Regions from separate parts of the Streptomyces sp. NPDC051963 genome, predicted to be linked through region 1. Evidence: predicted binding sites of a transcription regulator. Region 1 holds the regulator's gene; each other region holds the start of a gene.
What was found. The regulator HrcA, encoded in region 1, represses chaperone genes, less so after heat shock. The targets are predictions, from matches to a motif close to TTNGCACTCNGNNNNNCNGAGTGCNAA.
Positions count from the first base shown of each region.

Region 2: groES (co-chaperone GroES) is a predicted target of HrcA. The motif match lies at 1,519-1,545, and genes of this name have one in related genera.
Region 3: groL (chaperonin GroEL) is a predicted target of HrcA. The motif match lies at 3,210-3,236, and genes of this name have one in related genera.

Region 1 is NZ_JBIUCC010000002.1:253,649-258,752, forward strand. Features, by position in the region: gene hemW (radical SAM family heme chaperone HemW) at 1-1,197, shown strand, start outside; gene ACIHFB_RS07630 (DUF3097 domain-containing protein) at 1,236-2,042, opposite strand; gene ACIHFB_RS07635 (MBL fold metallo-hydrolase) at 2,077-2,802, opposite strand; gene hrcA (heat-inducible transcriptional repressor HrcA) at 2,965-3,981, shown strand; gene dnaJ (molecular chaperone DnaJ) at 3,982-5,104, shown strand, end outside.
Region 2 is NZ_JBIUCC010000009.1:238,025-243,128, forward strand. Features, by position in the region: gene groL (chaperonin GroEL) at 1-950, opposite strand, end outside; gene groES (co-chaperone GroES) at 1,065-1,373, opposite strand; gene ACIHFB_RS35435 (polysaccharide deacetylase family protein) at 1,731-2,429, opposite strand; gene ACIHFB_RS35440 (polysaccharide deacetylase family protein) at 2,426-3,343, opposite strand; gene ACIHFB_RS35445 (methyltransferase domain-containing protein) at 3,434-4,624, shown strand; gene ACIHFB_RS35450 (cell wall-binding repeat-containing protein) at 4,602-5,104, opposite strand, start outside.
Region 3 is NZ_JBIUCC010000008.1:149,132-154,235, reverse strand. Features, by position in the region: gene ACIHFB_RS32100 (MFS transporter) at 1-1,227, opposite strand, end outside; gene groL (chaperonin GroEL) at 1,427-3,049, opposite strand; gene ACIHFB_RS32090 (cold-shock protein) at 3,362-3,568, opposite strand; gene ACIHFB_RS32085 (MoaD/ThiS family protein) at 3,977-4,252, opposite strand; gene thrC (threonine synthase) at 4,347-5,104, opposite strand, start outside.

The DNA.
Region 1 (5,104 bases):
GACGACGGCGCGCTGCCCACCCCCGCGCTCGCCGGCGCCGCCGACCGCCCCCTCGGGTTCTATCTGCACGTCCCGTACTGCGCCACCCGCTGCGGCTACTGCGACTTCAACACCTACACGGCGACCGAGCTGCGCGGCACGGGCGGCGTCCTCGCCTCCCGTGACAACTACGCCGACACCCTGATCGACGAGGTCCGGCTGGCGAGGAAGGTGCTGGGCGACGATCCGCGCCCCGTCCGGACGGTCTTCGTCGGAGGCGGTACGCCGACACTGCTGGCCGCCGGCGATCTCGTACGCATGCTGGGCGCGATCCGCGACGAGTTCGGCCTGGCACCCGACGCCGAGATCACGACGGAGGCGAACCCGGAGTCGGTGGACCCCGCCTATCTGGCGACGCTCCGCGAGGGCGGCTTCAACCGGATCTCCTTCGGCATGCAGAGCGCGAAGCAGCACGTCCTGCGCGTGCTGGACCGGACGCACACTCCGGGACGCCCTGAGGCGTGTGTGACGGAGGCCCGGGCGGCGGGTTTCGGCCACGTCAACCTGGATCTGATCTACGGCACCCCGGGCGAGTCGGACGACGACTGGCGGGCCTCTCTGGAGGCGGCGATCGGCGCCGGACCGGACCATGTCTCGGCCTACGCCCTGATCGTCGAGGAGGGCACGCAGCTGGCTCGGCGCATCCGCCGGGGCGAGGTTCCGATGACCGACGACGACGTCCACGCGGACCGGTATCTGATCGCGGAGTCGGTGCTGTCGGAGGCCGGCTTCGAGTGGTACGAGGTGTCGAACTGGGCGACGTCGGATGCGGGGCGCTGCCTGCACAACGAGCTGTACTGGCGCGGCGCCGACTGGTGGGGGGCCGGGCCCGGGGCACACAGCCATGTGGGCGGGGTGCGGTGGTGGAACGTCAAGCATCCGGGCGCTTACGCGGGAGCCCTGGCGGAGGGGCGGTCGCCGGGGGCCGGACGTGAGGTGCTGTCCGAGGAGGACCGGCGGGTGGAGCGGATTCTGCTGGAGCTGAGGCTGCGGGAGGGGGCGCCCCTGTCGCTGCTGCGCCCCGACGGCCTGACCGCCTCGCGGCGGGCTCTGCGGGAGGGGCTGCTTCAGGAAGGGCCGTACGCGGAGGGGCGTGCGGTGTTGACGCTTCGGGGGCGGTTGCTGGCGGACGCGGTGGTCAGGGACTTGGTGGACTGATCACCACGGCGGGTGAACGGTATTTCACCCGTCGTGCGCTATCCCTCGCCCCCCGTGACGAAGTCGATCAGCTCCTCCACCCGCCCCAGCAACTCCGGCTCAAGGTCCCGATAGGACCCCACCCGTCCCAGAATCCGCTGCCAGGCCGCACCGGTGTTTTCCGGCCAACCCAGCGCACGGCACACCCCCGTCTTCCAGTCCTGTCCGTGCGGGATCCGCGGCCATCCCGCGATCCCCAGCGAGGACGGCTTCACGGCCTCCCAGATGTCGATGTAAGGGTGGCCGACGATCAGGGCGTGCCCGCTCGTCACCGACTCCGCGATGCGCCACTCCTTCGTGCCCGGCACGAGGTGGTCCACCAGCACGCCCAGCCGTGCGTCCGGGCCCGGTGCGAACTCGGCCACGATCGAGGGCAGGTCGTCGATGCCCTCCAGGTACTCCACGACGACGCCCTCGATGCGCAGATCGTCGCCCCAGACCTTCTCGACGAGTTCCGCGTCGTGCCGGCCCTCGACGTAGATGCGCCCGGCGCGGGCGACACGCGCGCGTGCGCCGGGGACGGCGACCGAGCCGGAGGCCGTACGGGTGGGACGTACCGGACCGGCGGCGGGCTTCACCAGCGTCACCACTCGGCCCTCCAGCAGGAACCCGCGCGGCTCCAGCGGAAACACCCGGTGCTTGCCGAAGCGGTCCTCCAGCGTCACCGTGCCCGCCTCGCAGCGGATCACCGCGCCGCAGAAACCGCTGCCGGGCTCCTCGACCACCAGGCCGGGATCGGCGGGGACCTCGGGGACGGGCTTGGGCTTCTTCCACGGTGGGGTCAGGTCCCGAGAGTACTGGCGCATTCGGATGACGATAGGAGAAGCCGGCGGGCCGCGGTCACGACACGCCGAATTCCCTCGCCAGGGCGTTCCGTTGCGCTCGTACGAACGCCGCGTCCACCACCGCTCCGTGACCGGGCACGTACAGCGCGTCCTCGCCGCCGAGATCCAGCAGCCGGTCCAGGGCCGCGGGCCAGTGCGTCGGTACGGCGTCCGGGCCCGCCTGCGGCTCGCCGGACTCCTCGACCAGGTCGCCGCAGAAGACCACCTCGGGGTCGCCGGGGACGAGGACGGCGAGGTCGTGCGCGGTGTGGCCGGGGCCGACGTTGGCGAGGAGGACCTGACGGCCGCTGCCCAGGTCGAGGGTCCACTCGCCGGAGACATGGTGGCGGGGCGGCGTGAGGGCCGCCACGGCCTCGTCCGCCGGTCCGGCGTCCAGACCGTGGCGTACGGCGTCCGCGCGCAGCTCCTCGCGGCCGGCGTGCGTGTACACGGTGTCGATGCCCACGGCGGCGTACAGCTCCGCGCCCGCGAACGCCGCCGCCCCGAAGACATGGTCGAAGTGCGGATGCGTGAGCGCGAGGTGGGTCACACGGTGCCCGGCGAGCTCCTCGGCCCCGGCACGCACGCGTGCGCCCTCCGCCAGGCTCGATCCCGCGTCGATGACCAGGGCCGCGCCCGTCCCGACGACCAGCCCCACCGTGCAGTCCCACACCGGCAGCCGACACCGTCCCACCCCGGCCGCCAGCGGCTCCCACCCCAGCTCTTCCCAAGTCACCTTCATAGGGCGACGCTAGCGGGGACCCTGAGTCGCAGCACGACGTCGCAGGACCGGCCTTGCCCGGGGCGTACCCCACGGCCGTACACTGGGCCGGGGAACTCTGGCACTCGTAAGTGAAGAGTGCCAGGCGAGGCGCCGAGAGGACGACTTCTGGAGGTGTGCGCAGTGCTGAGTGAACGCAGGCTTCAGGTGCTGCGCGCGATCGTCCAGGACTATGTCGGCACGGAGGAGCCGGTCGGCTCCAAGGCGCTCACCGAGCGGCACAACCTCGGTGTCTCCCCGGCGACCGTGCGCAATGACATGGCCGCCCTGGAGGACGAGGGGTTCATCGCCCAGCCGCACACCAGCGCCGGGCGGATTCCGACGGACAAGGGCTACCGCCTCTTCGTCGACAAGCTGGCCGGCGTCAAGCCGATGAGCGCGCCCGAGCGGCGTGCCATCCACAACTTCCTCGACGGCGCCGTCGATCTCGACGACGTGGTGGCCCGGACCGTGCGGCTGCTGGCGCAGCTGACGCGGCAGGTCGCCATCGTGCAGTACCCGTCACTCACCCGCTCCACCGTGCGGCACGTGGAACTGCTCTCGCTCGCCCCCGCGCGCGTGATGCTCGTGCTGATCACGGACACCGGGCGGGTCGAGCAGCGCATGGTCGACTGTCCGGCGCCGTTCGGGGAGGCATCTCTCGCCGATCTACGCGCGCGGCTCAACAGCCGGGTCGCCGGACGGCGGTTCGCCGATGTCCCGCTGTTGGTCGAGGACCTGCCCGAGGGCTTCGACGTCGAGGACCGCGGTACGGTCTCGACGGTGCTCTCCACCCTCCTGGAGACCCTCGTCGAGGAGAACGAAGAGCGGCTGATGATCGGCGGCACCGCCAATCTGACCCGCTTCGGGCATGACTTTCCCCTCACGATCCGGCCGGTGCTCGAGGCGCTGGAGGAGCAGGTCGTGCTCCTCAAGTTGCTTGGTGAGGCCGGGGATTCGGGCATGACCGTACGCATCGGTCATGAGAACGCCTATGAGGGACTCAACTCCACGTCCGTCGTGTCGGTCGGCTACGGTTCGGGCGGCGAGGCAGTCGCCAAGCTCGGCGTGGTCGGACCGACCCGCATGGATTACCCGGGAACGATGGGAGCGGTACGCGCAGTGGCACGGTACGTCGGACAGATCCTGGCGGAGTCGTAAGTGGCCACGGACTACTACGCCGTTCTCGGCGTGCGCCGCGACGCGTCGCAGGAAGAGATCAAGAAGGCCTTCCGGCGGCTCGCACGCGAGCTGCACCCGGACGTCAACCCCGATCCGAAGACCCAGGAGCGGTTCAAGGAGATCAACGCCGCTTACGAGGTGCTGTCGGACCCGCAGAAGAAGCAGGTCTACGACCTCGGCGGCGACCCGCTCTCGCAGGCCGGCGGCGCCGGTGGCGCGGGCGGCTTCGGCGCGGGCGGCTTCGGGAACTTCTCGGACATCATGGACGCGTTCTTCGGTACGGCGTCCCAGCGGGGCCCGCGGTCCCGTACGCGGCGCGGCCAGGACGCGATGATCCGGCTGGACATCGAGCTCGACGAGGCGGCCTTCGGTACGACGAAGGACATCCAGGTCGACACGGCGATCGTCTGCTCGACCTGCAACGGCGAGGGCGCGGCGCCGGGGACCAGTGCCCAGACGTGTGACATGTGCCGCGGTCGCGGTGAGGTGTCGCAGGTCACCCGGTCCTTCCTGGGCCAGGTCATGACGTCCCGCCCCTGCCCCCAGTGCCAGGGCTTCGGCACCGTCGTCCCGACCCCGTGCCCGGAGTGCGCGGGTGACGGGCGGGTCCGCTCCCGTCGCACCCTGACGGTCAAGATCCCGGCCGGCGTCGACAACGGCACCCGTATCCAGCTCGCGGGCGAGGGCGAGGTCGGCCCCGGTGGCGGTCCCGCCGGTGACCTGTACGTCGAGATCCACGAGCTGCCGCACTCGACCTTCCAGCGGCGCGGCGACGACCTGCACTGCACGGTCACCATCCCGATGACGGCGGCGTCCCTCGGCACGAAGGTCCCGCTGGAGACCCTGGACGGCATGGAGGAGGTCGACATCCGGCCCGGCACCCAGTCCGGCCAGTCGATCCCGCTGCACGGCCGGGGCGTCACGCATCTGCGGGGCGGCGGCCGCGGCGACCTCATCGTCCACGTCGAGGTCACCACCCCGACCAAGCTGGACCCCGAGCAGGAACGCCTCCTCCGCGAGCTCGCCAAGCTGCGCGGCGAGGAGCGGCCCACGGGGCAGTTCCAGCCGGGGCAGCAGGGCTTGTTCTCGCGGTTGAAGGATG
Region 2 (5,104 bases), on a different contig from region 1:
AGGACGTCCAGACCGGCCTGGTCGAGCTTGAGGCCGACCTCCTCGGAGATGACCGTGGCGCCGGTGAGGACCGCCATGTCCTCCAGCATCGCCTTGCGGCGGTCGCCGAAGCCGGGGGCCTTGACGGCCACCGCGTTGAAGGTGCCGCGGATCTTGTTCACGACGAGGGTGGAGAGGGCCTCGCCCTCCACGTCCTCGGCGATGATCAGCAGCGGCTTGGAGGAGTTGGACTGGATGACCTTCTCCAGCAGCGGCAACAGGTCCTGGATGGAGGAGACCTTGCCCTGGTTGATCAGGATGTACGGGTCGTCGAGGACGGCCTCCATACGCTCCTGGTCGGACACCATGTACGGCGACAGGTAGCCCTTGTCGAAGGCCATGCCCTCGGTGAAGTCCAGCTCCAGACCGAAGGTGTTGGACTCCTCGACGGTGATGACGCCGTCCTTGCCGACCTTGTCCATCGCCTCGGCGATCAGCTCGCCGACCTGCTGGTCCTGGGCGGACAGCGCGGCGACCGCGGCGATGTCGGACTTCTCCTCGATCGGACGGGCGGTCGCGAGCAGCTCCTCGGAGACCGCGGCGACAGCGGCGTCGATGCCCTTCTTCAGGGCGGCCGGGGAGGCGCCGGCGGCGACGTTCTTCAGGCCCTCGCGGACCAGCGCCTGGGCGAGCACGGTGGCGGTGGTGGTGCCGTCACCAGCGATGTCGTTGGTCTTGGTCGCCACCTCCTTCACCAGCTGGGCACCGAGGTTCTCGTACGGGTCCTCGATCTCGACCTCGCGGGCGATCGTGACACCGTCGTTGGTGATCGTAGGGGCGCCGAACTTCTTGTCGATGACGACGTTGCGGCCCTTGGGGCCGATCGTCACCTTGACCGTGTCGGCAAGCTTGTTGACGCCGCGCTCGAGGGCGCGACGGGCGTCCTCGTCGAACTTCAGGATCTTCGCCATGGGAGCGTGAGCCCTCTCGGGAATCTAGGTGAAATTAGCCGCGCCCCTGGCACCCGGCTCATTACGTCGCGGGGGGCCAGGGGCGCAGCTCAAAGCAATTTGCTTCGAAGTGGATTACTTCTCGATGATCGCGAGCACGTCGCGAGCCGAGAGGACGAGGTACTCCTCGCCGTTGTACTTCACTTCGGTGCCGCCGTACTTGCTGTACAGCACGATGTCGCCGACGGCGACGTCGAGCGGAAGACGGTTACCGTCCTCGAAACGGCCCGGGCCCACCGCAAGGACGACGCCCTCCTGGGGCTTCTCCTTCGCGGTGTCCGGGATGACCAGGCCAGAGGCCGTGGTCTGCTCGGCGTCGAGCGGCTGGACCACAATGCGGTCCTCGAGCGGCTTGATGGCAACCTTGGAGCTGGCGGTCGTCACGATCCGACCTCCCCCTTCGGAGATCTCACGGGGTTAACTGTCTGAGGTGGCGACCAGGTGGATCCGTCGTCGCGGGTGCCGGACCTGCCCGTCGCGTGTTGGCACTCTCCAGTGGGGAGTGCCAGAGCCGAGACTATGACCGGGATTAGCACTCGGTCAAGCGGAGTGCCAATGCCTGCGGCGCGTCGGCGGGTTTCCTGTGTACGTCCGCTGCCTGGAACCCGGCGTTTGCGCCTCCTGGGGGCTGCGCCCCCAGACCCCCGCTTCGGCCTGAACGGCCTCGTCCTCAAACGCCGGACGGGCTGGGATGCCTGGACCGGCATCGAGAAGCGGCCGCCCCTGAACAGGGTGGTCCCGCTACAGGTAATCCTCCAAGCGCCCCACCGACAGCCCCGCCTCCGCCACCCTGTGCAGCAGTTCCTCCGTTCGCTCCCACAGGGGTGGGCCGGTGGGGTCGTCGGGGGCGATCAGGATGATGTCGCCGGGGTGCAGGGGGGCGGCGTCGGTGTCGGTGGAGGTCCAGAGGACCACGGAGGAGAGGCCGCAGTCGGCGGCTGCGCGCAGGGTCGTCGTGTCGTAGCGGCCGTGGGGCGGGCGGAAGAGGCGGGGGCGGATGCCGAAGCGGGACTTGAGTTTGTCCTGCTGGCCGCAGATCTCGGCGCGCTGGCCGGCGTAGGGCAGGCCGGGCAGGGCGGCGTGGTCGAGGGTGTGGTTCTGGATGCTCGCGCCGACCGACTGGAGGCGCGCGAAGTGGCCGTAGCCCGGGCCAACGACGCTGTCCGTGAGGAACATGCTGACGGGGAGGCGCCGTTCGCGGACCAGGTCGACGAGGTGGGGGTCCTTCTCCGCGCCGTCGTCGTAGGTCAGGAAGACGACCTTGTCCCTGGTCCGGACCCGGTCCACCACGGGCGCCGGACTCCGGTCCGCCCCGGGGCCGTGCAGGCTCACCCGGCCGGCCGCCTTCATGCCGAGGCGTTCGATGGGGTCGACGGACTGGGCGCAGCCGGTGAGCAGCGCGGCGGTCAGCGCGAGCGCCCCGGCCGCCCGCAGCCTCACAGGTAGTCCTCCAGCCGTGCCACCGCGTACCCCTTCGCCGTGACCTTCTCCAGGAACCGTCGGACCATGTCGGGCATCGTGCCCTTCCAGTCCTCCTTGCCGCGGAAGTGGCTGAGCACGATGTCGCCGGGATGCAGGTCCCGGTCCCACTCGCGGTACTCCCAGTGGTCGGCGAAGACCTCCTCGTTCCAGAGCGGCGCGTACTTGATGCCGCAGGCCCGCGCGGCGTACAGGGTGTCCGCGTTGTAGTTGCCGTAGGGCGGGCGGAAGAGGACCGGGCGTTTGCCGTAGTGCTTCTCGATCACGTTCTGCATGCCGCAGATCTCGCGCTTCTGGCGGTAGTACGACAGGCCCGGGAGGTAGGGGTGGTGGAGGGTGTGGTTGTTCAGGGCCACGCCCTCCCGCTGCATGCGCTTGAAGTAGGTGTAGTCCTCCTTCACCAGGTAGTCGCTGAGGAACGCGGTGTACGGGATCCGCAGCTCGCGCATCATGCGCAGGAACGCCGGGTCCTTCTCGGCTCCGTCGTCGATGGTGAGGAAGACGACCCGCTGCTTGGTCGGGATCGTGGTGAAGATCGGGGGGAGGTCCTCATGGCCGTCCACCTCGAAGCCCTCGCGGGTCTCGATCTTCGGTTTCGTGACCGGCGGCGGTGGGGCCGTCAGGGGGACCTTGGACAGGCCCCAGCGTTTCGCGGCGGCGACGCGGGCGGCCTGCAGTGCGGCGCGCTTGGCGCGCTGGTCATGGGCCTTGGCGCCGGGTGCCTCGCGTGGCTGCTGGCCGGCGGCGGGCGGTGCCGTGGAGGCGTCGTCCGCGCAGCCCGAGGCGATGGCCGTGGCGGCGAGCACGGCGATTCCGGCACGGATCCGCCGCTTCCGATACGCCCCACATTTGTCATTTTGTACGACTACTCGCATGGGGTCGGATCCTCCCAGCCACCCGCCCCGAACCCGGGCCGACACCGCCGCGACGCGTGCACCATCCACCGACTGGCCCACAATGAACCGGTGAACGACCTCGCCCCTCTCCTCACCCCCGAAGGCCGCGCCCTCCTCGACGAGGTGCGCGGCACCGACCCCGCGCAGGAGCTCGCCGTCGCCACCCGGCTGCGCCGTGAGCACCCGGCCGAGCTGGTGTCGGCGGCGCTCGGACAGGCGCGGCTGCGGCAGCGGGCGGTGGCGAAGTTCGGGGCCGAGGACGCCGGGCGGATGTTCTTCACGCCGAACGGGGTCGAGCAGTCGACCCGGGCGAGCGTGGCGACGTATCGGGCCGAGCGCTTCGGGGCGATGGGGATCCGGTCGGTCGCGGACCTGTGCTGCGGTATCGGCGGTGACGCGATCGCGTTCGCCCGCGCCGGGATCCGGGTGCTGGCCGTCGACCGTGATCCGCTGACCTGCGAGGTGGCCCGCGCCAACGCGGCCGCCCTCGGCCTCGCCGACCTCATCGAGGTGCGCGAGACGGACGTCACGGAGGTCGACACGGCCGGGTACGACGCCGTGTTCGTCGACCCCGCCCGGCGTGGCGGCCGGGGCCGGATCTTCGATCCCGAGGCCTACTCGCCGCCCCTGTCCTGGGCGGTCGCCACGGCCCTCAAGGCACCTCGCGCCGCCCTGAAGATCGCGCCCGGAATCCCCCATGACGCCATCCCGTCGGAGGCCGGGGCCGAGTGGATCTCGGACGGCGGGGACGTGAAGGAGGCCGTGCTGTGGTTCGGCACGGAGCCGGGCGCGGTACGCGCGACGCTGCTGCCGGGGCCGCGGACCCTCCTCGGAAGGGGGCTGCCGGATCCCCGGGTCCGGCCCGTCGGGCGGTACTTGTACGAGCCCGACGGCGCCGTCATCCGCGCCCATCTGGTCGCGGAGGTCGCCGAGGACCTGGAGGGCGGCCTGATCGACCCCACCATCGCGTACATCACCGCCGACGACCATCACGTGACCCCCTACGCGACGGCGTACGAGATCACCGATCAACTCCCCTTCAACGTGAAGAAGTTGAAGGCGCTGCTGCGGGAGCGGGGGGTCGGGACGCTGACCGTGAAGAAGCGGGGGTCGGCCGTGGAACCGGAGGAGCTGCGCAAGAAGGTCAAGCCGCAGGGACCGGGCGCCGCCACGGTGTTCCTCACCCGGGTCGCGGGGGCGCCGACCATGCTCGTCGGCGCCCCCCCACGGCCGCCTGCTACTGCCGGTGGACCGTCTTGAGCGGGTCCAGATGGGGGTCGGCGCCGACCGGGCCGGTCCGGGCCACAGTGGCGGGCTGACCGCCGTTCATACGGGCCGAGAAGGTGCTCGCCTGCGCGCTCGTGGGCACCACGCCGTTGTAGAAGTCGCGGTACACGAACTGGGTGCCGCTCGCGCTGATCGAGGAGCCCGCCGTGTTCAGCGCGCCCACGGTGACCGAGGCGGTGGGACCGAACGCGACCGCGGTGTTCGTGCTCGCGGATTCACGCAGCAGGTAGCTCTTGGTCTCGTCCGACAGGGCGGGACGTGAGGTCCACAGGACGGGCCCGAAGATGTTCATCGCCCCTGCGGCGGACAGGCCGTCGCGCCAGGCGCCGGCGTAGGCGAGGGCCACGTTGCTCGGCGCCGTCCACCAGAACTTGGCTACGGCAACCGACAGCGCCGCGTCGGTGGTTCCCGTGATCGGGTAGTAGTAGTACGTCGACGGCCACCTGGAGAAGC
Region 3 (5,104 bases), on a different contig from region 1:
GTTGAGGCTGTTCGCGGCGGCCGTCTCCGACGCGGGCACGGCGCCCATGATGAGCGCGGGCATCGAGCCGTAGGTGAAGCCGATACCGGCGCCGATGACACAGGACACCAGGACGAAGTGCCAGACCTCGGACATCAGCACGATGTTGAGGAGATAGCCGGCGGCCACGATCAGGGCGCCGATCATCAGCGTGACCTTGGGGCCACGGGCCCGGGAGACCGCGGCGGAGACGGGGGCCGTCGCCATCATGACCAGGCCGGACGGCGCCATGACCAGACCCGCGACGAGCATCGACTTGCCCATGCCGTACCCGGTCGCCGCGGGCAGCTGGAGCAGCTGCGGCAGGACCAGGGACATCGCGAACATCGCGAAACCGACGGCGATCGAGGCGAGGTTGGTGACGAGGACCTGACGGCGGGCGGTGGTGCGCAGGTCGACCAGCGGCTGCTCGGTGCGCAGCTCCCACCAGCCCCAGGCCAGCAGGACGACGACGGACGCCACGAACAGACCGATCGTGGTGCCGCTCGCCCAGCCCCAGTCCGCACCCTTGGAGATGCCCAGCAGCAGACACACCAGGCCCACCGCCATGCCGATGCCTCCGACCAGGTCGAAGCGGCCTCCGGTGCGCACCTTCGACTCCGGTACGAAGGCCGGCACCAGGGCGAGAGCGACGACGCCCATCGCGGCCGAGGCCCAGAACAGGACGTGCCAGTCGAAGTTGTCGGCGATGAGCGCGGCGGTGGGCAGACCGAGGGCGCCGCCGACACCGAGGGAGGCGCTCATCATGGCGGTGGCGGAGCCGAGCCGCTCGGCCGGGAGTTCGTCCCGCATGATGCTGATGCCCAGCGGGATCACACCGGACGCGAGGCCCTGAAGGACACGGCCGAGGATCATCAGGATCAGGGAGTCGCTGAGCGCACAGACCACCGAGCCCACGATCAGCATCACGAGGCTGATCAGCAGCATGCGCCGCTTGCCGAACATGTCACCGAGCCGGCCGACGACCGGCGTCGCCACCGCGGCGGCGAGCAGGGTCGCGGTGACGGCCCAGGCGGTGTCCGACGCGGGGGCGTCCAGGAGCTTCGGCAGCTCCGGGACGATCGGGATGACCAGGGTCTGCATCAACGCGACGACGATTCCGGCGAAGGCCAGCACCGCCACCACGGCGTTCGACCTCGGCGGGGCGGATCCTGCCGCCTCGGCGGGACGGGCAAGGGCGTCGGACATGACTGGGCCTCCGTAGGAACGCTTGTAAGCTTGACCTAGGCAACCTTAAGTCAGTTGCTTGACTTAATCAAGGGCTATTTCCGAGCCTGCGAGCCCTGCCGCGTGATCCCGGCCCCGGACATGCCCGAGGGCGGCACCCCCTGCTGGAGCAGGTGGTGCCGCCCTCGGTACGAAAGGACGGATCCGATCCTCGGAAGGATCAGAAGTCCATGTCACCGCCCGGCATGCCGCCGCCGGCCGGAGCGGCGTTCTTCTCCGGCTTGTCGGCGATGACGGCCTCGGTGGTGAGGAACAGCGCGGCGATGGACGCGGCGTTCTGCAGGGCAGAGCGCGTGACCTTCGCCGGGTCGATGATGCCCTCGGCGATCATGTCGACGTATTCGCCGGTCGCGGCGTTCAGACCGTGGCCGACGGCCAGGTTGCGCACCTTCTCGACGACGACGCCGCCCTCGAGACCGCCGTTGACGGCGATCTGCTTCAGCGGGGCCTCCAGGGCGAGCTTCACGGCGTTGGCGCCGGTCGCCTCGTCACCCTCGAGCTCCAGCTTCTCGAACACCTGGGAGGCCTGGAGCAGGGCCACGCCACCACCGGCGACGATGCCCTCCTCGACGGCCGCCTTCGCGTTGCGAACGGCGTCCTCGATGCGGTGCTTGCGCTCCTTGAGCTCGACCTCGGTGGCCGCGCCCGCCTTGATGACGGCGACGCCGCCGGCGAGCTTGGCGAGGCGCTCCTGGAGTTTCTCGCGGTCGTAGTCCGAGTCGCTGTTCTCGATCTCGGCGCGGATCTGGTTGACCCGGCCGGCGACCTGGTCGGCGGAGCCGGAGCCGTCGACGATGGTGGTCTCGTCCTTGGTGATGACGACCTTGCGGGCGCGGCCCAGGAGGTCCAGGGTCGCGTTCTCCAGCTTGAGGCCGACCTCCTCGGAGATGACCTCGCCGCCCGTGAGGATGGCGATGTCGCCGAGCATGGCCTTGCGGCGGTCACCGAAGCCCGGGGCCTTGACGGCGACGGACTTGAAGGTGCCACGGATCTTGTTGACGACCAGGGTCGACAGGGCCTCGCCCTCGACGTCCTCGGCGATGATCAGCAGCGGCTTGCCCGACTGCATGACCTTCTCCAGGAGCGGGAGCAGGTCCTTGACCGAGGAGATCTTGGAGTTGGCGATCAGGATGTACGGGTCGTCGAGGACGGCCTCCATACGCTCCATGTCGGTGGCGAAGTACGCCGAGATGTAGCCCTTGTCGAAGCGCATACCCTCGGTGAGCTCAAGCTCCAGACCGAAGGTCTGGGACTCCTCGACGGTGATGACGCCTTCCTTGCCGACCTTGTCCATCGCCTCGGCGATGAGCTCGCCGATCTGGGTGTCGGCGGCGGAGATGGAGGCCGTCGAAGCGATCTGCTCCTTGGTCTCCACGTCCTTGGCCTGCTCCAGCAGGGCACCGGAGACGGCCTCGACGGCCTTCTCGATACCGCGCTTGAGGGCCATCGGGTTGGCGCCGGCGGCTACGTTGCGCAGGCCCTCCTTGACCAGGGCCTGGGCGAGCACGGTCGCCGTGGTCGTACCGTCGCCGGCGACGTCGTCCGTCTTCTTGGCGACTTCCTTGACCAGCTCGGCGCCGATCTTCTCGTACGGGTCCTCGAGCTCGATCTCCTTGGCGATGGAGACACCATCGTTGGTGATCGTGGGGGCGCCCCACTTCTTCTCGAGGACGACGTTGCGGCCCTTGGGGCCGAGCGTCACCTTCACGGCGTCCGCGAGCTGGTTCATGCCGCGCTCGAGGCCGCGCCGTGCCTCCTCGTCGAACGCGATGATCTTGGCCATGTGAAGTGGTCCTCCCGGACTGGGGTGGATTGCTCCGGACCGCGCTGGCGCCCGCGACGGACGGCTCGCCTGCCTGTGGTTCCTTGCCCCACCCGGCCTGCGGGCCTCACCGACCCGGTCCTCGTTGTCACTCTCACCTTCAGAGTGCTAACGCCAATGATTAGCACTCGCCCATGCCGAGTGCAAGCGGCCTTCGATGATCCTCAGGCGGGCCAAGGGGTCCGGACATGCCGGAGGGCTCGCAACCCATGACTCCCCATGGGAAACGAGCCCTCCGAAGAAGAACGTCGCTGCAGTCAGTCGGCGCGTGCTTCAGCTGGTCGCCAGCCGGACCATGTCCGCCTGCGGCCCCTTCTGGCCCTGCGAGATCTCGAAATCGACTCGCTGACCCTCTTCCAGGGTGCGGTAGCCGTCCATCTGAATCGCGCTGTAGTGGACGAATACATCCGCACCACCGTCGACCGCGATGAAGCCGTACCCCTTCTCCGCGTTGAACCACTTGACGGTGCCCTGAGCCATGCCTAACTCCCCTATTACTGGCCCTTGCACAGATCCGCACTTCGCGGACCCGGGTCAGACCTCACCCCCCACGGTTGGGGGCGTGCGCCGGAACGCGTCGACCGCGGCTGAATGTATCTGTCCAACTGCCGTCTGCAACAGGTCAATCGGACGAGAATTCTGGGCACGACCGGTCGGCAAAATGGGGAGAATTTGTGTGAATTCAGGGCAAGTCGGACCCTATAAAAGGAGCGAATGACGCAAAAGGCCCGCGTACTTTGGCTACTTCTTGTCGGCCGTGCGGGCGGAACTCATATGCGCCCGGCATGAAAGGCGCGGGCAGTTCCCCAACTGTACCGTGCTCAACCATAGAGAATGGCCCCCTCCGCTTCTCTCACGGAGGGGGCCATTCGATGAACAATGCGTGAGTCAGCCGCCCGCGACCGCCGGAATGATCGAGACACCCACCCCGTCCGGCGTCGCCGTCTGAAGCCCCTGCTCGAAACGGACGTCGTCGTCATTGACGTACACGTTGACGAAGCGGCGCAGCTTGCCCTGGTCGTCGAGGATGCGGGCCGCGATGCCGGTGTGGTTCTTCTCCAGGTCGGAGATGACATCACCGAGGGTCGCCCCCTCAGCGGAGACCTCGGCCGCACCGCCGGTGTAGGTGCGCAGGATGGTAGGGATGCGGACGTTAACGCTCACGATGTGACCTCCGGTCAGTACAGCGCCCCTTCAGGGGCGCGGGGAACTGCGCGACCAGCCCCACCGGCCCGCAGACGAAATCGATTGTTCGGACTCAGCCGAGACCCGCATCCCGGAACGAGTCCAGGTTGGGTCGAATGGTCGCCGTAAGCCCCGTGCCGGCCACCGCGTCCAGCGTCTTGAGGCCGTCACCGGTGTTGAGGACGACGGTCGTGAGGGTCGGGTCAAGGACACCGTCCTCGATGAGCTTCTTCGTGACGCCCACCGTCACACCGCCCGCGGTCTCCGCGAAGATGCCCTCAGTCCGGGCGAGCAGCCGAATCGCATCGACGACCTGCTCGTCCGTCACATCCTCCACCGCACCACCGGTGCGACGCGCGATGTCCAGGACATACGGACCGTCGGCAGGGTTGCCGATCGCCAGCGACTTGGCGATCGTGTTCGGCTTCTGCGGCCGGACGACGTCGTGGCCGCCCTTGAAGGCGACGGACACCGGCGAGCAGCCCTCGGCCTGCGCGCCGAAGATCTTGTACGGCTTGTCCTCGACCAGTCCGAGCTTGATCAGCTCCTGGAGCCCCTTGTCGACCTTCGTGAGCTGCGAGCCGGACGCGATGGGGATGACGAGCTGGTCCGGGAGCTGCCAGCCGAGCTGCTCGCAGATCTCGTACGCCAGGGTCTTGGACCCTTCCGCGTAGTACGGCCGCAGGTTGACGTTGACGAAGCCCCAGCCCTCGCCGGCGGGGTCGCCGATCAGCTCGGAGCAGAAACGGTTCACGTCGTCGTAGTTGCCCTCGATGCCGACGAGCTCGCCGCCGTAGACCGCGGCCATGACGACCTTGCCCTGCTCCAGGT